One region of the Cupriavidus sp. 94F1 genome, then DNA from elsewhere that is predicted to be linked to it. Evidence: predicted binding sites of a transcription regulator. Region 1 holds the regulator's gene; each other region holds the start of a gene.
The links. The regulator HrcA, encoded in region 1, represses chaperone genes, less so after heat shock. The targets are predictions, from matches to a motif close to TTAGCACTCNNNNNNNNNGAGTGCTAA.

Region 1 (7,713 bases):
CCCGTGGCTCTGGCCTTCTTCGAGCGGGTGCAGGGCCACGGCGAATGTGCCGCCGGCCATCGACAGCCCCTGCATGGCATCCGTGACGGCGGCCGACAGGGCGGCGGCGGCCACCTTGCGGGCGGCCGACAGATGCTGCGCCAGCGTCAGGTAGGCGGCGCGGGCGGCGGCTTCGCGCGCCAGCACCTTGTTGATGTCCTGGGCGGCCTGCAGGTCGTCGAGTTGCTGCTTGCGGGCCAGCAGTTCGTCGGGCAACTGCTCCGGCGGCAGGCGGTACTTGCGTGCCGTGGTGTGCAGCGCCTGCATCCGTTCTTCCACGGCCTGCAGCCGCTCGGGGTCGAGTTCGAGCCGGTCCACGTAGCGGGTCAGCGAATGGGCGGCCTCCTCGACCTGCACCAGCGCCGGTTCCAGGGCGGCCAGCACGTCGCGCAGGCCCGCATCGACATCGGCAAGCTGCTGCAGCCGGTGCACCACGCCGTTGAGCACCGACGCCACGGCGCCATCGGATTCGGACAGCGCGTCGAGCGCCGCGCGGCTGCCGTCGATCAGGCCGGCCGCATGCGACAGGCGGTTGTACTCGGCCTGGATCTCTTCCCACTCGCCGGCTTGCGGCGCGAGCTTGTCGAGCTCGCCCACCTGCCATTCGAGCCGCTCGCGTTCGAGCTGCATCTCGCGCGACTGGTGTTCCACGGCTTCGCGCTGCGCGCGCGCGGCACGCCAGGCGCGCCAGGCCTCGGCCACCGCGCCGGCCTGCTCGGTCAGCCCGGCGTGGGCGTCGAACAGGTGCCGCTGGGCGTCCGGGCGCAGCAGTTGCTGGTGCGCGTGCTGGCCGTGGATGTCCACGAGCTGGTCGCCCACCTCGCGCAGCTGCGCCAGCGTGGCGGCGGCGCCGTTGATGAACGCCTTGCCGCGGCCCGAGGCATCGACGGTGCGGCGCAGCAGCACGGTGTCGTCGTCGCCGGCCAGTTCGCGCTCGGCCAGCCAGGCATCCAGCGCGGGATGGGTCAGGAACGTGGCGCTGATACTGGCGCGCGCCGCGCCTTCACGGACCACGCCGGCATCGGCGCGTTCGCCCAGCACCAGGGCCAGCGCATCGATCAGGATCGACTTGCCGGCGCCGGTTTCGCCGGTAAATACGGTGAATCCGGCCGAAAAGTCGAGGTCGAGCGTGTCGACGATGACGAAATCGCGGATGGACAGGCTGCGCAGCATCTTGGGCGGTTGGTGGCGTCAGGCGGGATACGGGGAAGGGCGGGCTCAGAGCCGGTTGTCTTCGGTCGGATACTCGTGCCAGTGCAGCTTCTTGCGCAGCGTGGCGTAGTAGTTGTAGCCCAGCGGGTGCAGCAGGTTGACGGTCTTGGCCGAGCGGCGCACGACGATCCGGTCGCCCGGCAGCAGCGACGCCAGCGACTGCATGTCGAAGTTGACGCTGACATCGCGCGCGCTGGCTACCTCGATCGTGACTTCGGCGTCGTGCGGCAGCACGATCGGCCGGTTCGACAGGGCGTGCGGGGCGATCGGCACCAGCACCAGGCCCGACAGCGTGGGATGCAGGATCGGGCCGCCGGCGGCCAGCGCATAGGCGGTGGAGCCGGTGGGCGTGGACACGATCAGGCCGTCCGAACGCTGGTTGTACATGAAATAACCGTCCACGGAGACGGCCAGTTCCACCATGCCCGAGATGCCCGAGCGGTTCACCACCACGTCATTGAACGCCAGCGCCGAGAAAATGACGGCATCGTCGCGGATCACGCGCGATTCCAGCAGCATGCGGCATTCGGCCTCGTAGCGGCCGGCCAGCATTTCGGGCAGCGTCCGGGTGACGTCCTCGAGCGGAATGTCGGTCATGAAGCCCAGCCGGCCATGATTGACACCGATCACCGGCACCTCGTGGCCGGCCAGCTGGCGGGCCAGGCCCAGCAGCGTGCCATCGCCCCCGAGCACCACGGCGACGTCGGCCTCGCGGCCGATTTCGTCGGGACTCAGCACCGGATAGCCGGTCAGTCCGGTCGCCATGGCGGTCTCGCGCTCGAACACCACATCCTGGCCATTGCGCAAGATGCAGGACGCCAGTTCTTCCAGCGGGCCTTCGATACCGGCGGTCGAATGCCTGCCCACCAGGGCGACGGTCTTGAACGGAGCGCGCAGGGCGCTGGTCTTTGAGGGGGCAGACATGGCGGGATTAGAACATACCGGGATGCCCATTGCCAGCTTCGGCCCGGCGCCGCCGGAACGGGTGCCGGCGGCACCTGCCGGCCGACAGCGATCGTGCGCCCGCCATGCGCGGGCGGACGCCCGAACGGGCCAGTTTTGATTAAAATCCCCAGCATCATGGACGAACGTTCTAAAACGCTGCTCAAGACCCTGATCGAGCGATACATCGCCGAGGGGCAGCCCGTGGGCTCGCGGACCCTGTCGAAGTACTCGGGTCTGGACCTGTCGCCGGCGACCATCCGCAATGTGATGTCGGACCTCGAGGAAATGGGTTTCATTGCCAGCCCGCATACGTCGGCCGGCCGGGTTCCCACGCCCCGCGGCTACCGGCTGTTCGTCGACACGATGCTGACGGCGCGCCCGCTGGAAGGTCCGCCCGGCCTGAACGCCGAACTGGCCGGCCTGAAGGACGAGATCCAGGGGCAGATGGCCAGCCAGCAACTGGGCCCGCAGCGGATGATCACGGCGGCGGCCCATACGCTGTCGAACCTGTCGCGCTTTGCCGGCGTGGTGATGACGCCACGGCGCGCCCAGGCGTTCCGGCAGGTGGAATTCATGCGGCTGTCGGACAAGCGCATCCTGCTGATCATCGTCAGCCCAGAGGGCGACGTGCAGAACCGCATCATCCAGACCGAACTGTCGTACACCCCGGCCCAGCTGATCGAGGCCGCCAACTTCTTCAACACCCACTACGCGGGCATGAGCTTCAATGCCGTGCGCGACCATCTGCGCGGCGAACTGCAGGCGCTAAGGCGAGACATGTCGTCGCTGATGCAGGCCGCCGTGGAGGCCGGCAGCAGCGCGATGGCCGAGGACAATACCGAGCAGGTGGTCATCTCGGGCGAGCGGCGGCTGCTGGAGGTGGAAGACCTGTCGTCGAGCATGGACAAGCTGCGCCGGCTCTTCGACGTGTTCGAGCACAAGACCAGCCTGTTGCAGCTGCTGGACGTGTCCAGCCACGCGCAGGGCGTGCAGATCTTCATTGGCGGCGAAAGCCAGCTGGTGCCGCTGGAGGACATGGCCGTCATTACCGCGCCCTACGGGGTCGATGGCCAGATCGTCGGCACGCTGGGCGTGATCGGACCGACGCGGATGGCCTACGAGCGGGTGATCCCGATCGTCGACATCACGGCCCGGCTGCTGTCGAGCGCGCTGAGCCAGAACTCCTGATGCGGTGCCGGTGTCTGTCCTTACGGGCCGGGCACCGCCGGCCGGCTACCATTGCATGCTCCCGACCCCATTCCCGATTGCCAGCGCCCCGGCATCCGAAACGGAAACCCCATGACGTTTTCGCCTGAACCGGCATACCAGCACGGCCAGCCGCCGCGCACCGCGATCCTGCTGATCAACCTTGGCACCCCCGACGCCCCCACGCCCAAGGCGGTGGGCCGCTATCTGAAGGCGTTTTTGTCCGATCCGCGCGTGGTGGAGATCCCGCGCCTGGCCTGGCTGCCCATCCTGCATGGGCTGATCCTGCCGTTCCGTTCGCGGGCGTCGGCCATGAAGTACGAATCGATCTGGCTGCGCGAAGCGCATATGACCGGATCGCCGCTGCTGGTCCACACCGAGCGCCAGGCGCATGCGCTGCAGTTGCTGATGCACAAGCTCGGTCATGACGTGACCGTGGCCTGCGCCATGCGCTATGGCAATCCGTCGATCGGCTCGGTCATGGAGGCGCTGCGCCGGCAGGGCACCGAACAGATCCTGGTGCTGCCGCTTTATCCGCAGTACTCGGGCACTACCACAGCCACCGCGTTCGACAAGCTGTTCCGTGTGCTGGCCGGATGGCGCAATCAGCCGGAAGTGCGGCTGATCAAGCACTTTCACGATCATCCCGCCTACATCGCGGCGCTGGATGCCCAGGTCAGGGCGTACTGGACCCGCCATGGCGTGCCTGACTTTGCGCGGGGCGACAAGCTGATCCTGTCCTTCCACGGCCTGCCGCGCCGGCTGCTGGACCTGGGCGACCCCTATCACTGCGAATGCCTGAAGACCGGCCGCCTGCTTGGCGAGGCGCTGGGCCTGCAGCCGGGCCAGTACCAGGTGACGTTCCAGTCCCGTTTTGGCAAGGCCGAATGGCTGCAACCCTATACCGCACCGACGCTGACGGAACTGGGCCGGGTTGGCACACAACGGGTGGATGTGTTCTGCCCCGGTTTTCCGGCAGACTGCATCGAGACGCTTGAGGAAATTGCGATGGAAGGGCAGAGCGAGTTCCGGGTGGCAGGCGGGCAGGACTTCCATTTCATTCCATGCCTGAATGATGCCGAGCCCTGGATCGCCGGTCTGGCCGACATTGCCCTGCAGCATCTGCAGGGCTGGCCGCTGTCCATACCCCATCCGCACGAACTGGAAGCGCGGCGCGGGCGTGCCCAGGCACGCGGCGCGGCGGCCTGAAGGAAAGCCATGGCGGCGGGCAAGCCGTCAGGAAGGATTTGACGATGCAAGTGGATTTCGAGGCGGGTGCGCGGATGCGCATCGACAAGTGGCTGTGGTGCGCGCGGTTCTTCAAGACCCGCTCGCTGGCGGCCGAGGCGGTGGACCGTGGCCGGGTGACGGTCAACGGGCAGCCGGTCAAGAATTCACGGGAAGTGAAGCCCGGCGATACCGTGGTGCTCGAAGCCCATCAGCAGCGCTGGGAGGTGGTGGTGAAGGGCGTGCCGGCGTCGCGCGGCGCAGCGCCCATCGCCCAGAGTACTTATGAGGAAACCCCGGAAAGCCAGGCCCGGCGCCAGGCGGAGTCTGATCGGCGGCGCATGCAGCCGGAGCCGACCGCGGAACTGCAGGGGCGCCCGACCAAGCGCGACCGGCGCAGGATCGACAATTTCAGAGGGTAGGAAATCGGAAATGTCAGCGATCCGGTCACGGCAGGGCTGCCGCGGCCGGGCGGTGTGAGGGCGGGGGTTAACGGACGTACTGCACGAGGTAGTGCTTGAATACGGCCTTGCCGCTGCCATACTCGGTGTCGCGTGGCGCCACCGCTTCGGACAGACAGATAAAGGCCGTCATCGCCGACAGAACGGCGACGACACAGAACGTCACGACTGGTAGCTTGTGCATGGCGAAGCGTCCCGAAGATGCACCAAATTGATCCACCTTTCTGCTCCCGTTATTTTTGTCATTTTTTCCTGCATTGAATCTTAGTGTTTGCGTTGCAGCAAATCAATGAACAGGGGATTGCATCAAACAGGCCTTTGTAACGGCGTATTTCGGGGTCTCTGAACCCGCACACTTGAAAAACTGGAAGCGTGGCGCCATGTGCGGCTAGACTTGCCGATTGGCATCCGATCCACCCCGCGGTCCGCAGACGTTGCGGGCCGAGGTTTTGCATTTTTGATACGAATCGACATGGAAGAACAGAATCAGACGCCAGATACGAACACGCAGCAGGCGGCCAACGCCGCGGCAGCGCCGGCGCCCGAGGCTGCGGCCGCCGGTCCCGACGACGTGGCACGCTTGACCCAGCAGGTGGCCGAGCTGGAAGCCAAGGTCAAGGAAACCTACGACCTGTTCATGCGTGCCACGGCCGAGGGCGAGAACATCCGCCGCCGTTCGCAGGAAGAGATCGCCAAGGCACACAAGTTCGCCATCGAGAACTTCGCCGACAATCTGGTGCCGGTCATGGACAGCCTCCAGGCTGCGCTGGCCGACAACACCGGCGACCTGGCCAAGATGCGCGAAGGCGTGGAGCTGACGGCGCGTCAGCTGGCCGCGGCCTTCGAGCGCGGCAAGATCGTCGAGGTGAATCCGGTCGGCGAGAAGTTCGATCCGCATCGCCACCAGGCCATCTCGATGGTGCCGTCCGAACAGGAACCCAACACCGTGGTGGCAGTGCTGCAACGCGGCTATACGATTGCCGATCGCGTGCTGCGTCCCGCGCTGGTGACCGTCTCGGCGCCGCGCTGAGCTGTTTCGATGTAATCGTCTGAAAGACGCCCGGTGGCCGCAAGGTTGCCGGGCGTTGTTGTTTCCGGAGGTCCCCAACGATGTCCGACGCGCAAGACCCTCACCACGCACCCCACCTCGATCACCGGGCCTTCGATGCGCTCGGCATGCAGCCGGTAGGCCCCGACACCATCGATGCCGCCATCGCGGGGGCAGGCGACGACCTGGTCTGCGTTTTCTTCTGGGGTGTGGACTGCTTCAATTGCGAGATGGCCAAGAAGGCCATCCTGGCCGATCCCGACAAGCTGCGCGTGCTGAACCTGCGCTGGCTGCACACCAACGTCTACGCGCATCCCGAACTGGGCCGCCGCTTCGGCCTGCATGGCATTCCCGTGTTCATGTTCTTCCACAGGGGCAAGAAGCTCGGGCGCGCCACCGGCTGGCACGGCTACGGCCAGTTCGCGGCGGCGGTCGGCAATGCGCGCCTCAAGGCCGAAGGCAAGCCGCTGGCGGGTTGACCGTCGTCACGCGGGGGCGAATTCGCGCGCTCAGCGCGACAGCGCGTACCCGATGCGGAACTGCCACGGCGTCTTCTGGTTGTAATAGAGCAGGCTCTCGCCGTAGCCGTAAAAGAACCCGGCCATCAGGAAGCCCGCCGTGCCCGGCAGCAGCCGCGCCAGCGGGTAGGTCAGCTGCGTATCGACGCTGCCGTAGCCCTTGCGGGTCCCCTTGCGCAGCGTGGCGGCCAGCTCCCAGGAATCGGGCTTGCCGTAGGCGATGTTCAGGTCCATGTAGCCGCGATAGTGTGCGATGTCCTCGTTGTCGCTCTTGCCCACATAGGCGTAGAGCTTGGGCGCCACGCGCCAGTGCCAGTCGGTCTGATCGCCGAAATACATCGTCGGCTTGACGAACAGCGTGTTGATCCCGCGCGATTCGTCGCCGGAGCGGCCATTCGATTCGTGCTCGAACCCGGTGGCGACCGACAGGCGGCTCAGCACGCTGTTCTTCACGCCGGTATCCGACAGGTAGTAATACAGGCTGGGCCGGTAGTTGGTGTCCTTGAACGGGCGCGAGTCGCCGGCCAGGTCCCAGAGCGAGAACTGCGTGTAGGCGAAGTAGAGGTTGTCCAGCACCGACTTGGAATTCGGGTCCTTGCCTTCGAAGATCCGGTACTTGAAGCTGATCTGGAACTTGGCGTTGGCGCCGTCGTGCGCGCCGAACATCAGGTACATCGGCTCGTTGAACGACAGGCGCTGGGCATCGCGCAGGTCGGCAGGGGCGGGCGCCGGGGCGTTGTTGTCCGCGGTGACGATGGGCGTGACAGGCGGCTTGCCCTCCGGGGCGGAAGCCGCAGGCGCGGTGGCCGCCTGGGGCGCTTGCGACGTCGCGGGCGCCGTCTGGCCCGGCACCGGCGCGCGGTTGAGCGTCACCAGAACCGGCGCGGCGTCGATGCCGGTGACGTCCAGGCGCACCTGGCCGCGCAGGTCGGCCGGCCATTCGGCGCGGTAGCTGATCGTACGGGATTCGCCGGGACGCAGGTTCAGCACAGCGGGCCCCCCGCCCACGCGCGTCAGTGCGATGCGGATCGGGGCGGCCAGGTCCCCGGAGGCCGTC
Region 2 (7,713 bases), on a different contig from region 1:
GCGTCGCTGGCGCGCGTGGCGGCCGGCTTCGGCCTGGCGGCGGTGATCGGCATTCCGGCCGGCTTCCTGCTGGGGCGTTTCGCCTTCCTGAACGCGATGGCGGCACCGGTCATCAGCCTGCTGCGGCCCGTGTCGCCGCTGGCCTGGCTGCCCATCGGCCTGCTGCTGTTCAAGGCCGCCAACCCGGCCGCCATCTGGGCCATCTTCATCTGCTCGATCTGGCCGATGATCATCAACACGGCGGTGGGCGTGACGCGCGTGCCGCAGGACTACCTGAACGTGGCGCGCGTGCTTGACCTGTCCGAATGGAAGATCTTCCGCAGCGTGCTGTTCCCGGCCGTGCTGCCGTACATGCTGACCGGCGTGCGTCTGTCCATCGGCACCGCGTGGCTGGTGATCGTGGCCGCCGAGATGCTGACCGGCGGCACCGGCATCGGCTTCTGGCTGTGGGACGAGTGGAACAACCTGAAGGTCGAGCACATCGTCATCGCCATCTTCATCATCGGCGTGGTGGGCCTGGTGCTGGAGCACCTGCTGCTGGCCCTGGCGCGCCGCTTCAGCTACGGCAACACCTGATCGGAGCCCCGTCATGGAAAAATTCGTCAGCATCGAACACGTAGGCCAGACGTTCAAGACGCGCAAGGGCCCGTTTGTGGCATTGCGCGACATCAACCTGTCGGTTGCCGAAGGCGAGTTCATCACGCTGATCGGGCATTCGGGCTGCGGCAAGTCCACACTGCTGAACCTGATCGCCGGGCTGACCACGCCCACCGCCGGCGCGCTGATCTGCGCCGGGCGCGAGATCGCCGGGCCCGGGCCGGAGCGCGCCGTGGTCTTCCAGAACCATTCGCTGCTGCCGTGGCTGACGTGCTTCGAAAACGTCCACCTGGGCGTGGAGCGCGTGTTCGGTGCCACGGAGAGCAAGGCGCAGCTGAAGGCCCGCACGCACGACACGCTGGCACTGGTGGGCCTGACCCACGCCGAAGGCAAGTATCCGCACGAGATCTCGGGCGGCATGAAGCAGCGCGTGGGCATCGCCCGGGCGCTGGCGATGCAGCCCAAGGTGCTGCTGATGGACGAGCCGTTCGGTGCGCTCGATGCGCTGACCCGCGCCCATCTGCAGGACGAACTGATCAAGATCGTGGCGCGTACGAAGAGCACCGTCGTCATGGTCACGCACGATGTGGACGAGGCCGTGCTGCTGGCCGACCGCATCGTCATGATGACCAACGGCCCGGCGGCCACCATCGGCGAGATCGTCAGCGTCGATATCCCGCGCCCGCGCGACCGCGTGGCGCTGGCCGACGACAAGACCTACCACGCCTGCCGCACGGCCGTGCTGGACTTCCTGTACCGCAAGCAGCGCAACCCGGCGCTGCAGGAAGCCGCCTGAGGCCCTGCGGGACCCATTGCCGGCGGCAATCGTGGGCTATCATGAACCCCACCCCCACGATTCCGGCAGTCATCATGACCACAGCAGCAGATTCGCCATTTTTGGCGGCAAAGTACATCAAGGAAATCGGCCGCGGCGTCAACGGCGCCCGGGCGCTGCCGCGCGAGGATGTCCAGGCGCTGTTCGACGCCATGCTGGCAGGCCGCGTTTCCGATATCGAACTGGGCGCGGTGCTGATGGCGTACCGCATCAAGGGCGAGGCCCCGCACGAACTGGCCGGCATGCTTGAAGCCGCGCACCAGCATTGCCAGCCGCTGGCGGCGCCGCCCGACAAGCCCGTGGTGGTGATCCCCAGCTACAACGGCGCGCGCAAGCAGCCCAACCTGGTGCCGCTGCTGGCGATGCTGCTGGCGCGCGATGGCGTGCCGACGCTGGTGCATGGCGTGCGCGCGTTCCACGGCCGCGTGACCAGCATGGCCCTGTTCGACGCGCTGGGCGTGCCGCTGTGCGCCACCACCCAGGCCGCGCAGGACCAGCTGCGTGCGGCATCGAACCCGCTGGCCGTGCTGCCTATCGACGTGCTGTCGCCCGCGCTGTCGGCCCTGCTCGACAAGCGCGCCATCATCGGCCTGCGCAATTCGTCGCACACGATCGTCAAGATGCTGCAGCCGGTGGGCGCGCATACGCCGGCCGAAGCCCTGCGCCTGTACAGCTACACCCACCCCGAATATCGCGAAACACTGACCGATTATTTCTCGCACGAGCCGGCCAATGTGCTGCTGGGCCGGGGCACCGAGGGCGAGGTGGTGGCCGATGCCCGCCGCAGCACGCGCATCGACTGGCTGCACGACGGGCATCAGCGCACGATGGTGGACCCGGTGGGCGGTTCCATCGCCGAAGTGCCGGCGCTGCCGGCCGGCACCGACGTGGCCGACACGGCGGCCTGGATCCGCAAGGTGCTCGATGGCGCCGAGCCGGTGCCCGCCCCCATCGCCACCCAGATCGCCACGATCAAGGATTGCCTGCGGCAGGCCACGCGCGTGGCCTGGGCCAGCCCGGTCTGATCGCCCAACCCGGCCAGCGCGCGGAAAGGCGGCCGCGGCACGTCGGCCGCGCTGCGGCCTAACGCCGCACCGGCAGCGGGATGCGCTCGGTTTCGCCTGGCACGTGCGGAAACTTGTCGTCCTGCCAACGCTGGCTGGCTTCCTCGATGGCTTCCTTGCTGCTGGCCACGAAGTTCCAGAAGATAAAGCGGCGGCCGTCGGTCGGATCGCCGCCGAGCAGCATCACGCGCGACGGCATGGTCGCCGTGATCGTCACCGGCTCGCCCGGCGTCAACACCACCAGATGCTCGGCGGGCAGCGTCTCGCCATCCATTTCCAGGTTGCCGTCCACCGGATAGACGCCGCGCTGCACATGTTCCGCCGGAATCACCAGGCTGGCGCCGGCATCCATCTCGATGGCCACGTAGAGCGTGCGGCTGTACACCCGCACCGGGGATTCGGCGCCGAAGGCATCGCCGGCAATCACCGTCATCCGCACGCCGGGCAGTTCCAGCTTGGGCAGCGTGGCGCCCGGATGGTGGTGGAACGACGGCGGATCGTTCTCATGGGCCAGCGGCAGTGCCACCCAGGTCTGGATGCCATGCAGGCGCGGGCCTGCCTCGCGGGCGGCATCCGGCGAACGTTCCGAATGGACGATGCCGGTGCCAGCCGTCATCCAGTTCACGTCGCCCGGCCGGATCACCTGTTCGCTGCCCAGGCTGTCCCGGTGCATGATCTCGCCCTCGAAAAGGTATGTCACCGTGGCCAGACCGATATGCGGATGCGGACGCACATCCATGCCCTGCCCCGGCGCCATCTCCACGGGGCCCATGTGGTCGAAGAAAATGAACGGCCCGACGGTCTGGGTCGTGGCGGCGGGCAGCAGGCGGCGGACGGTGAACTCGCCGATATCCCGCACATGCGGCTTCAGCAAGTGTTCGATAGCAGACATGGAAACGTCTCCAAGGAATGGTGCAATGCGGCTGGAAAACAACTTCAGTGTAGCGAATCCCGCAATTCACCATCCCGAATTTGCAGTGAATTCGTCGGAAACCGATTGACCGCCGGCTTCTCTAATATTCCTGTCGGGATCACGCCGCCCGCCAGGCCTTGTGGGGACTGGGGCGCGATCCGAAGCCGACGACGATCAGACGCTATCGGGATTACGACCCCGATGTGACGGAACTATCAACCCCATCGGCCCTCTAACTTAGCACTCGTCCGGTTCGAGTGCTAATATGCGTTGCAATGCGGTGTCCTTCCGGGACACACCGGCAACCCACCGCCGGATGCGAAAGGAGTCATAGTGAACGCAGTCCTGTCTGCCGATCAAAACCAAGTTTCCCGCCGTCTGCCGACGGCGCCCCAGAGTGCTGCCGCGAACAGCCTTGCGCTGACGTTTCCGGGCACGCTGGGCAATCTGGATAGCTATATCCAGGCGGTCCATCGCATTCCGCTGCTTACCCCCGAGGAAGAGCTGCGGCTGGCCCGCGACCTGCGCGACAACGATTCCGTCGATGCCGCCCGCCGCCTGGTGATGTCGCACCTGCGCCTGGTCGTGTCGATCGCCCGCCAGTACCTGGGCTACGGCCTGCCGCACGCCGACCTGATCCAGGAAGGCAATATCGGCCTGATGAAGGCCGTGAAGCGCTTCGACCCCGAGCAGGGCGTGCGCCTGGTGTCGTACGCGATGCACTGGATCAAGGCCGAGATCCACGAATACGTGCTGAAGAACTGGCGCATGGTCAAGGTGGCCACCACCAAGGCCCAGCGCAAGCTGTTCTTCAACCTGCGCAGCCACAAGCAGGGTGCGCATACCTTCACGCCCGAGCAGATCGAAGCCGTTGCACGCGAGCTGAACGTCAAGCCCGAGGAAGTGATGGAGATGGAAACCCGCATGTCGGGCGGCGATATGGCGCTGGAAGGCCAGATCGACGATGGCGAGGAAGAATTCGCCCCCATCGCCTACCTTGCGGACAACCACAACGAGCCCACCAAGGTCATCGAGGCCAAACACAACGACCGGCTGCAGGTGGAAGGGCTGGAAGAAGCGCTGAGCAAGCTCGATCCGCGCAGCCGCCGCATCATCGAGGCGCGCTGGCTGGACGTGAACGACGACGGCTCGGGCGGCTCCACGCTGCATGAGCTGGCCGACGAATTCGGCGTGTCGGCCGAGCGGATCCGCCAGATCGAGACGGCCGCGATGAAGAAGATGAAGGGTGCGCTGGCGGCATTTGCCTGATCCGCGCCAACGCGGAACGCACCAAGCAAAAGGCCGGTCGATTGACCGGCCTTTTTGTTTGCCCTGGCGCACCGGCATCGCCGCCGCGCGCCCGGCACGTCCGTCAGGACATCAGGACATCAGCGCCTTCAGGTCGTGGGCGATCGGCTCCGGACCCTGGCCGTGGCGGATGAACAGCCGCAACTGACCGTTCTGGTCGAATACGTAGCTGCCGGCCGAGTGATCCATCGTGTAGTTGTTCGGCGACGAACCGGGCACCTTGGCGTAATACACCTTGAAGTCCTTGGTCACCTGCTTGAGCGCGGCCTCGTCAGCCGGGCGCAGGCCCAGGAAGCGCGCGTCGAAGGCCGGCACGTACTGGCCCAGCAGCGCGCCGGTATCGCGGTCCGGGTCCACCGTGACGAACAGCACCTGCACCTTGTCGGCATCGGGGCCCAGCTGCTCCATCACCTGCTTGAGCTCGACCATGGTAGTCGGGCAGACGTCCGGGCAATGCGTGTAGCCGAAGAACATCAGCACCACCTTGCCCTTGAAGTCGCCCAGCGTGCGGGTCTTGCCGGCGGGGTCCTGCAGCGCGAAATCCTTGCCGAAGTCGCTGGCGCCCGAGATATCGACGTTCTTGAACGACGGCTTCGGCTGCCCGCAGGCGGCCAGGAACGCGGCGCAAAGGGCGAGCAGGCAAAAGCGGCGGAATGTGGCGAAAAAGCCAGAGGCGGAGGTCGGCATGCGTCGGAGCGGATGGGAAGCAAGATACGCCCGGAAGTATCGCCGATCACGCTGGCCGTGGACTCCGGGCGCGGCAAGATGCCGCAGGCAGACCGATCAGACCTGCGGCACGAACTTGAAGTAGTGATCCACCAGCAGCGCCGCGAACAGCAGCGACAGGTACAGGATCGAATAGCGGAAGGTGCGTTGCGCGAGTTGATCCGAGTAGTTGCGGAACAGCTTCCAGGCGTAGCCCAGGAAGACCAGGCCCAGCCCCAGCGCGGCCACCAGGTAGATGACGCCGCTCATGCCGTAGACGAACGGCAGCAGCGTGGCCGCGATCATCACCAGCGTGTACAGCAGGATATGCAGCAGCGTGTAGCGTTCGCCATGGGTAATCGGCAGCATCGGCAGGCCGGACTTGGCATAGTCCGCGCGGCGATACAGCGCCAGCGCCCAGAAGTGCGGCGGCGTCCACGTGAAGATGATCAGCACCAGGAACCAGGCCTCGGCCGGCACGGTGCCCGCCACGGCGGCCCAGCCCAGCGCCGGCGGCATGGCGCCCGACAGCCCGCCGATCACGATGTTCTGCGGCGTGGCCGGCTTCAGCAGGATCGTGTAGACCACCGCGTAGCCCAGGAACGTGGCGAAGGTCAGCCACATCGTCAGGTCGTTGGCGAACACGTGCAGCAGCCACATGCCCGCGCCGCCAAGGATGGCCGAGAAGATCAGCGTCTGCGTGGTGGTGATCTCGCCGGTGGCGGACGGGCGCCAGGCCGTGCGGCGCATCAGCGCGTCGATCTTCTGTTCCACCAGGCAGTTGATGGCGAAGGCCGCGCCGGCCAGCAGCCAGATACCGGCGGCGCCGCCGATCAGGACCGACCACGGCACCATGCCCGGCGTGGCCAGGAACATGCCGATGACCGAGCAGAACACGGCCAGTTGCGTCACGCGCGGCTTGGTCAGTGCGGCGTATTGGCGGGCCAGGTGACGAATCCGGCCCACGGAAGAGTGGGGGTGGGTAGCGGTAACCACGGGGGGCATCTTGTCCTTCATGTGGCGCGCGCCGCGATTGCGGACTGGGCGGCGGCGCCTGCGGAGCGGGTCGCGAGGCCGATATTGTAGTTGAGACGGAGCAACAGCATCAGCAACAGGGCTGCTCCGCCGTTATGTGCCACCGCCGCCACCAGCGGCCAGTCGAACACGATGTTCGACATCCCGGTGGCCAGTTGCAGCGCCAGCACGGCCAGCAGCCACTTGCCGTGGCGCGCCAGCCCTTCCAGCCGGCGGGCGCGCAGGCCGAACCACAGCAGGTAGCCCAGCACCACGAACGCAAAGCCGCGATGCACCCAGTGGATGGCCACCAGCGCCGCGTGCGGGATGTAGTCGCCATCGGCCGTCATACCCAGCTGGCGCCACAGCGTGAAGCCATGGCGGAAGTCCATCTCGGGCACCAGCTGGCCGTTGCAGAGCGGGAAGTCGGTACAGGCCAGCACCGCGTAGTTGGTGCTGACCCAGCCGCCCAGGAAGATCTGGACCACCAGCAGCACGATGGCCAGCAGGCCCGCCCAGCGCAGCGACGCCGCCTGCGGCGCCACCGCGTGCGGCTGGTCGTTGCGCGAGCCCAGCCAGATCAGCGATGCCAGCAGCAGCATGGCCAGCATCAGGTGCGTGACCACGATGATCGGCTGCAGCTTCATGGTGACCGTGAGCATGCCGAAGGCACCCTGCACGCAGACCAGCACGAAGACGCCCGTGGCAAACCATGGCGACTGCCTGAGTTCGCGCCGCTTCACCCAGGCCAGCACCATCAGCGAGATGATCAGCACGCCCACCGCCATGGCGAAATAGCGATGGATCATCTCGATCCAGGCCTTGACCAGCGTGACCGGGCCGCTCGGCAGCGCCGTCTCGGCCGCGCGGATCGGCTCCATCGCCGCATGCGGGTTCGAATGGCCATAGCAACCCGGCCAGTCCGGGCAGCCCAGGCCCGAGTCGGTCAGCCGCGTGAAGCTGCCGAACATGATCAGGTCCAGCGTCAGGAACGCCGTGATCCACACGAGCTTGCGATATTTGTCACGGCTGCCGCGCACCATCACATAGGACAGTGGCAGCAGGGCGATCAGGATGCCGATGATGGCGAGCTGGAGCAGCATTTGGGTACAGCCGGTAATTCAACGAAAAAACGATCGGGATGGATCGGTCGGTGCGCCAGGATGGTTCCGGCGCGCGTCAGCCGATGCGCGAATACTTGAGCAGCTTCTTCAGGTCGCCGCTCACCTTCTTCGGGTCGGGGTCCTTCGGCCAGCGCATCATCAGATTGCCCAGCG
Region 3 (7,713 bases), 360 kb from region 1:
CTGCTTCCCCACGCCGGCCTTGCGCACGCCGGCGGGTGGCAACGGCACGCTGCCGTATCGACTGGCGCGGCATTGCAATGGCTGAGGGCGGAATTGCTTCCGTCCTTGCGCCAGCGGCAAGACGCCGCGCACGCGATTGTGGCGCGCGCTCGCTGAAGGCCGCACAAAACAAAAACCCCCGAGGGCTCGCACCCTCGGGGGTTTTTTGACAGTCAGGCCGTCTGGCCCGGCAGTCCGGCGCGATTTACATCATGCCGTCCATGCCGCCCATGCCGCCCATGCCGCCCGGCATTGCCGGAGCCGACTCTTCCTTCGGCGTTTCGGCAACGGCGCAGTCGGTCGTCAGCATCAGCGAAGCCACCGAAGCGGCGTTCTGCAGCGCGGTGCGGGTCACCTTGGTCGGGTCCAGCACGCCCATTTCCACCAGGTCGCCGTACTCGCCCGAAGCGGCGTTGTAACCGTAGTTACCCTTGCCTTCGATGACCTTGGCCACCACGACCGACGCTTCTTCACCAGCGTTCAGCACGATCTGGCGCAGCGGCTCTTCCATGGCGCGCAGCACGATCTTGATGCCGGCGTTCTGGTCGGGGTTGTCGCCTTGCAGCGCCGAGATGGCAGCGCGGGCGCGCAGCAGGGCCACACCACCGCCGGGGACGATACCTTCTTCCACGGCAGCGCGCGTCGCGTGCAGTGCATCTTCCACGCGGGCCTTCTTTTCCTTCATTTCGACTTCGGTGGCAGCGCCAACCTTGATCACGGCAACACCGCCGGCCAGCTTGGCCACGCGCTCTTGCAGCTTCTCGCGGTCGTAGTCCGAGGTCGCTTCTTCGATCTGGGCGCGGATCTGCTTCACGCGGCCTTCGATCGCAGCTGCGTCACCGGCGCCGTCGATGATGATGGTGTTTTCCTTGCCGATCTCGATGCGCTTGGCCTGGCCCAGGTCCTGCAGCGTGGCCTTTTCCAGCGTCAGGCCGATTTCCTCGGCGATCACCGTGCCGCCCGTCAGGATGGCGATGTCTTCCAGCATGGCCTTGCGGCGGTCGCCGAAGCCCGGAGCCTTCACGGCGGCGGTCTTCAGGATGCCACGGATGTTGTTCACCACCAGCGTGGCCAGGGCTTCGCCTTCCACGTCTTCGGCGATGATCAGCAGCGGGCGGCCAGCCTTGGCCACTTGCTCCAGCACCGGCAGCAGGTCACGGATGTTCGAGACCTTCTTGTCGAACAGCAGAACGAACGGGTTGTCCAGCTGAACAACCTGCTTTTCCGGGTTGTTGATGAAGTACGGCGACAGGTAGCCGCGGTCGAACTGCATGCCTTCCACGACTTCCAGCTCGTCGGCCAGCGACTTGCCGTCTTCCACCGTGATCACGCCTTCCTTGCCGACCTTGTCCATGGCTTCGGCGATGCGCTCGCCGATCGAGGCGTCGCTGTTGGCCGAGATCGCGCCAACCTGGGCGATTTCCTTGCTGGTCGTGGTCGGCTTGCTCAGCTTCTTCAGCTCTTCCACGGCCGAACCCACGGCCTTGTCGATGCCGCGCTTCAGGTCCATCGGGTTCATGCCGGCGGCCACGAACTTCATGCCTTCGCGCACGATCGACTGGGCCAGGACCGTAGCGGTGGTGGTACCGTCACCGGCGTTGTCGCTGGTCTTGGAAGCCACTTCCTTGACCATCTGGGCGCCCATGTTCTGCAGCTTGTCCTTCAGCTCGATTTCCTTGGCCACGGACACACCGTCCTTGGTCACGGTCGGGCCGCCGAAGCTGCGCTCCAGCACCACGTTACGGCCCTTCGGGCCCAGCGTCACTTTCACTGCGTTGGCGAGAATGTTCACGCCTTCAACCATCTTGGCACGTGCGGCGTCGCCGAACACTACGTCTTTTGCTGCCATGTTCTGAATCTCCGAATCTGGGAAGACCGCCCCGCGCATCGGGCTGGGCGGTCAGGAATCTGGGTATGTCTGGAAGGACGGGCGTCGATTACTTGTTGACGACAGCCATGATGTCTTCTTCGCGCATGACCAGCAGCTCCTGGCCATCCACCTTCACGCCCTGGCCGGCATACTTGCCGAACAGCACGCGGTCACCCACCTTCACGTCGAGGGCAATGTTGTTGCCCTTGTCATCCTTCTTGCCCGGGCCAATGGCGAGCACTTCGCCTTGATCCGGCTTTTCGGCTGCATTGTCGGGAATCACGATGCCGGAAGCGGTCTTCGTTTCATTGTCCAGACGCTTCACGATCACACGGTCGTGCAGAGGACGCAGGTTCATACGGACTCCTAAATACAAAAAAAGTGAGTTTTAATTCACAAAACGGCCGTTATCAGGGGGTGCCCTGGCACCGGTCGGCAACGGCCATCGGGTTTTCGGGTATACCGCAGGGAAGGGGCAACAGCTGGCTGTTAGCACTCTCCCCCAGCGAGTGCTAATTATAGGGACGGGGTATTTCGTTTTCAAGACGCGGGCTGAATGGGGGTTTTCCCGTACCCTGCGGTTTTTTTCTTCGCCGTGCGCCAGATCGCCACTTTCTGGCCGCATCCCCTGACAATGTCCACGAAAAGTTCCGCTGCCACGTTGGCAGACGGGTTCCCCACCGTTGTCAGCCCTTTCCGAAGTGACCGTCATGTTTCGCCAAGCCATTGCGCCGCACCGAGCCCCGCCGGGGTGGGCTGTCCTGTTCGGTCTGTTCCTGCTCGGCTTGCTGTCGTGGCAGCACGCCCATGCGGCATGCGCCGCCGGGCCGGCCAGTGGTCCCGACGGTGCAAATGGCGCCCCGTCCGCCCGGCCGCGCATCGGCCTGGTGCTGTCCGGCGGCGGCGCGCGGGGCTACGCCCATATCGGCGTGCTCAAGGCGCTGGAGCAGATGCATATCCCCGTGGACTGCATTGCCGCGACCAGCATGGGCGCGGTGGTCGGGGGGCTGTACGCGAGCGGCATCGGCGCCGACGAACTGGAAACCCGGCTGTCCCGGGTGAACCTCAGCGACATCGTGTTCGACCGCAACGAACGCGCGCAGCTGCCGCAGACGCTCCGGGAGGACAGCTTCCAGTATCCGATCGGCATTTCGGCGGGGCTTGGCAAGGATGGCGTCAAGCTGCCGATCGGCCTGGTGCAGGGCAACAAGCTGCTGACGCTGCTGCAGGACTGGACGTCGGCATGGCCCGGCGACGTCGATTTCAATACCCTGCCGGTGCCGTTCCGCACGATCGCCACCGACCTCGGCTCCGGCGCGCCCGTGGTGCTGGACCACGGCTCGCTGCCCCGTGCCATCCGCGCCAGTGCCGCCGTGCCCGGCCTGTTCGCGCCGTTCGCCGTGAACGGACGCACGCTGGTCGATGGCGGGCTGGTCAGCAACCTGCCGGTGCAGATGGCGCGCGACATGGGCGCCGACATCGTGATTGCCGTCAACGTGGCCACCCCGCTCGACGATCCGGCCACGCTGGACTCTCCGGCAGCCGTCACCCAGCAGATGGTGACGATCCTGACCAACCAGAACGTAGCCACGCAAAAGGCGCTGCTGGGCCCGCGCGACGTCCTGCTGGAGCCCGATCTGGGCAAGCTGTCCTTCACCGATTTCTCGCACGCCGGCGACGGTATCGGGCTGGGTTATGCCGCCACCACCGCCATCGCGCCCCGGCTGGCCGGGCTGGCCCTGCCGCGCGAGGCCTGGGACCAGTACATCGCTTCGCGTGCCGCGCACGTGGCCACCGCGGAACCGCGCCGGGTGGACGCGATCGAGGTACACACCTCGGGCCGCATTCCGGCGTCGTACGTGCGCCAGTACCTGCGCGTGCGCGAAGGTGACCGCTACGACACGGCCGCCGTCAACCACGACCTGACCCAGTTGTCGACCAGTGGCGATTTCGAGAGCGTGACGCAGGAACTGGTGACCGAGGACGGCCGCTCGGTGCTCAAGGTCGATGCGCACGAAAAGTCATGGGGCCCGCAGTTCCTGCTGTTCGGCTTCGGACTGTCCACCACGTTCGATGGCAAGGGCGCCTTCAACCTCCAGCTCGGCCACCGCTACCCGTGGCTGACCCAAGGCGGGCTCGAATGGCGCAATGACATCGTGCTGGGCAGCAACCAGGCGAAATGGCATACCGAACTGCGCCAGCCCGTGTTCGACCGGCTGGGCTTCTATATCGCGCCCTATCTGGAATACGCCCGCAAGCACGTGGACATCTACCCGGACAATGGCGACAAGCGCAATGCCACGCCGCTGACGGCCGTGCGCGTGGACACCGCTCAGGCCGGTATCGACTTCGGGCTGCCCATCGGCCGCCTGGGCGAGTTCCGCCTCGGCGCGAACTACCAGCAGGTGCGCTACGCCTCGGATTACCTGCTCGCCGGCGCGCCCAACGGCCGGTTCAGTGCCCGGGTGCGCCAGCCCGTGGTGCGCGCCCAGCTGACCATCGACCAGCTCGACGACCCGCTCTTCCCGCGCAAGGGCTATTACCTGTACGCGGTGAACCAGCTGTCGTTCGGCGGGGCCGACAACAGCTTCGACGACGTCCACGCCAAGGCGCTGTGGGCTGGCAGCTACGGCCGCCACACGCTGAACCTGGCCGCCGAAGGTGCCATGACGTACAACGACCACCGCTCGAACAACAGCGTCAGCGGCGGCCTGGGCTTCACGCTGGGCGGCTTCCAGCGGCTGTCGGCCTATGCGCCGGACCAGTTCTCGGGCAACTACCTGCTGTATGGGCGGCTCACCTATCTGAACGAACTGCGCGAGTTCACGCTGCCGGGGCTGCGCAGCACGGTCTTCGGCACCAGCCTCGAAATCGGCGATGTCTGGCTCAGGCGGCGCAACTTCGGCAGCGGCCCGTACAAGTCCAGCGCCAGTGCGTTCATCGGGGGGAACAGCGTGATCGGCCCGCTTTACTTCGGCTTCGCGGCGGCCCCGAAGGGCGTCTGGAACCTCTATCTGCAGCTGGGCCGCGTGTTCTGACGGGTGCCTCCCGGCATGCTCAGACGGCCTGGCCCGCCAGCGCCGCCGGGCTGGCGACCGCCATCGCCGAGCGGTATTCGACGGCCGCGATGCGGCCATTGCGCAGCTGCAGCGTCTGGGTGCCATGGCCCTGCATCGGCGTGCCGTCGAACAGATACGACACGCTGATATCCACCTCCACGGTCTGCCCGTCGATACGCGGCGCGCCCGCCACGTCGATGCGGATCGTGTCGCCAGCCAGTTGCGCCAGGCGCTGGAACAGGCCGATCACGGCATCGCGGTCGCCATACTCGCCGGCCAGCGGGTGGTCGCCCACGTGCCGCCAGACGATGGCCGGATCGAGCTGCGGATAGATGGCCTCGAAATGGCGCGACGTCAGCGCGGCCAGGTAATCCTGCACCAGCGCCTGCACGGCCTCCGCTGCCATCGGCGCCTCGACGGCGCGGCGCGTGCGCGCGCGGCCGGCGCCAGCGTCGAGCCCGAGGAATCCGGCCACGCTGGCCATCACCTGCTCGCGGTCGTTGTCCACGCAGATCATGTGGTAGCTGTTCTCGACCACCACGCCTTGCACCTGCGGCACGTTCGCCAGCAGGAAGTCCGCCGACCGCACCGACGTCAGTTCGTCCTCGCGGGCATGCACCACCAGCGTCGGGCAGGCCACGCGCCGCGCGCCGTCGAGCACCCAGCGCCGCAGGCGGTCCACCTGGCGGATGCAGGTCAGCGGCACCCATCGGTAGTGGAAATTGTCGCCGCGCTCGAACTTGGCCTTGACGATGGCGCGCACCAGATCGTTCTTGATGCCGAACGGCTCGTTTTCCTCGACCTTGATGCGGCCCGGCAGCACGGGCAGGTGGTAGACCACGTGCCGCAGCCAGCGGTACGGCGGGGTTGACCAGCCGTCGATATAGACCGGCGCGGACAGCGCCACGAGCTTGCCTTTGCGGTGCTGGCGCCGTTCGGCCAGCGCCACCGCCAGCAGCGCCCCCATGCACATGCCGATCACGTGGAACGTGTCGTACTGGTCGACCAGCGCGTCGTAGGCCTGCGTGACCGACGCCATCCACTGCTCGGCCCGCACGTGCAGCAGGTCTTCCGGCGTACCGCCGTGGCCCGGCAGCGTCACGGCGTGGGTTTCCACGCCGCCGCGCCGCAGTACCTTGTGCATCGGCCCCAGGTCATACTGGGTGCCGCCCAGCCCATGGATCAGCAAGGCCCCGACGCGCGGTGCCTGTTCGGTCGTCATGCTGCGCGCCGCCCCTCGGTGTCGTGGCTGGCGACGATGCGCCAGGCCCCGGCGATCAGCGCCACGGAGTCGTCGCCGTCCAGCAGCGGGCCGCTCATGTCCACCACCGTGGTGGTGGCGCCCGCCGGCAGCAGCAGCCGGAAGGTCAGATCCCCGCGCACTTCCCCATCGCTTTCGCGCAGCCAGCGCCGGCGTACCTCGGCGCGGTCGTCGGGATGCACGCAGGCCAGCACGTCGTCCAGCGTGGAGAAGGCCGGCTCGGCCATGCCAAACGCCTGTTCGACACTGCCGCTCCAGCGCAGGCGGCCGCTATGCGGGTCGAGGTTGTACACCAGCTGCCCGCTGGCGGCCAGCGCCAGTTCCACGTCGTTCTGACGGCTCGCCGCCGCCTCGTGCAGCTGCTCGCGGGCCGTGCGCAGCGTGCTGATCAGCAGCGTGAGCAGCGCCGCCACGGCCAGGTAGAGCTGGGCCACCAGCAGCGAATTGCCGTGGTAGACCGCCGTGTCGGCGAACGGGCCGTCGCCCTGGGCGGTGTTGACCAGTACCAGCGCCGACAGCAGCGCCACCGCCACCGAGCCGCCCCGTCCGCCCAGCAGCAGCGCCGCGATCGCCACGAAGAACAGCGGGATATAGGTCAGCGCATAGGCCACGTCCAGCGACAACTGCACGATGCGGGTGCCGTCGAACACCACTGCGGCGGTCACCAGCACGGCCAGCAGCGCGGCGATACCGGCCAGGAATTCGCCCCGGCGCCGGCCGCCAGAACGGGCCGCGCTGAAGCGCGCCCAGCCCGCGAATACCGGTGTGACGATCAGTACACCCACGAAGTCGGCGGCGGCCCAGACCTTGGCGGTGGCCCAGAATGGCACGTCCAGGAACAGCCAGAACCAGCCCGCCCCGAACACCGCGCCGCCCACGCTGCTGACCACGGCGGCCACCAGCACGCCGCGCAGGAAGGCCAGTCCTTCGAGCGAGAACCGCATCATGTGGACCAGTGCCACGGCCAGCGCCGCAAAGCCGATCTCGTCCAGCGAGAACAGCACCATGCGGAACGGATCGCGTCCTTCCACCACGCCCAGCAGCATCTGGGCGGCCAGGAAGGCCAGCCCCAGCGGCACCCAGCGGCGGGCCGGCGCCAGCATGAAGGCGGCCACGGTCACGCCGGCCGGCAGCCAGATATAGCCGGTGGCAGAGAACGGCCCGTTGATCTGGTGCGACGCGTAGCCGAAGACGAAATACAGGATCGCCCACAACGGCAGCGTCACGATCCGGTTCGAAAATTTCACGGTGGATTCCTGATGCAAGGCGCAACCGGCAACGGCCGGTCGCCCTGAATGAACGGAGAACCACGCCGGCCAGTTGACCGGCGCCCTCAAAAAAGCGCCTGAAGCAGCACAGTCAGTTCAGGCCGCTGCGATCGACGAATTCCAGCGCCTCACGCACCGCCCGGCGCGCCTTGAGCGCATAGCAGACCTGGTGGTCGCGGATGACCAGCGCCAGCACCTCGGCCTGGACCATCTCCT

Region 2: rpoH (RNA polymerase sigma factor RpoH) is a predicted target of HrcA. The motif match lies at 3,647-3,673, and genes of this name have one in related genera.
Region 3: groES (co-chaperone GroES) is a predicted target of HrcA. The motif match lies at 2,399-2,425, and genes of this name have one in related genera.

What each region holds. Positions count from the first base shown of each region.
Region 1 is NZ_JBYOJT010000002.1:673,344-681,056, forward strand. It holds gene recN (DNA repair protein RecN) at 1-1,212, opposite strand, end outside; gene AC3FJ6_RS07195 (NAD kinase) at 1,258-2,175, opposite strand; gene hrcA (heat-inducible transcriptional repressor HrcA) at 2,332-3,384, shown strand; gene hemH (ferrochelatase) at 3,496-4,611, shown strand; gene AC3FJ6_RS07210 (RNA-binding S4 domain-containing protein) at 4,656-5,051, shown strand; gene AC3FJ6_RS07215 (hypothetical protein) at 5,119-5,274, opposite strand; gene grpE (nucleotide exchange factor GrpE) at 5,563-6,120, shown strand; gene AC3FJ6_RS07225 (thioredoxin family protein) at 6,201-6,617, shown strand; gene AC3FJ6_RS07230 (phospholipase A) at 6,648-7,713, opposite strand, start outside.
Region 2 is NZ_JBYOJT010000003.1:42,770-50,482, forward strand. It holds gene ntrB (nitrate ABC transporter permease) at 1-576, shown strand, start outside; gene AC3FJ6_RS07885 (ABC transporter ATP-binding protein) at 590-1,393, shown strand; gene ybiB (DNA-binding protein YbiB) at 1,468-2,457, shown strand; gene AC3FJ6_RS07895 (pirin family protein) at 2,516-3,388, opposite strand; gene rpoH (RNA polymerase sigma factor RpoH) at 3,743-4,678, shown strand; gene AC3FJ6_RS07905 (SCO family protein) at 4,790-5,404, opposite strand; gene cyoE (heme o synthase) at 5,501-6,427, opposite strand; gene AC3FJ6_RS07915 (COX15/CtaA family protein) at 6,436-7,539, opposite strand; gene AC3FJ6_RS07920 (SCO family protein) at 7,616-7,713, opposite strand, start outside.
Region 3 is NZ_JBYOJT010000002.1:315,578-323,290, reverse strand. It holds gene groL (chaperonin GroEL) at 245-1,888, opposite strand; gene groES (co-chaperone GroES) at 1,977-2,267, opposite strand; gene AC3FJ6_RS05510 (patatin-like phospholipase family protein) at 2,620-4,947, shown strand; gene AC3FJ6_RS05505 (alpha/beta fold hydrolase) at 4,967-6,190, opposite strand; gene AC3FJ6_RS05500 (MASE1 domain-containing protein) at 6,187-7,476, opposite strand; gene AC3FJ6_RS05495 (ArsR family transcriptional regulator) at 7,589-7,713, opposite strand, start outside.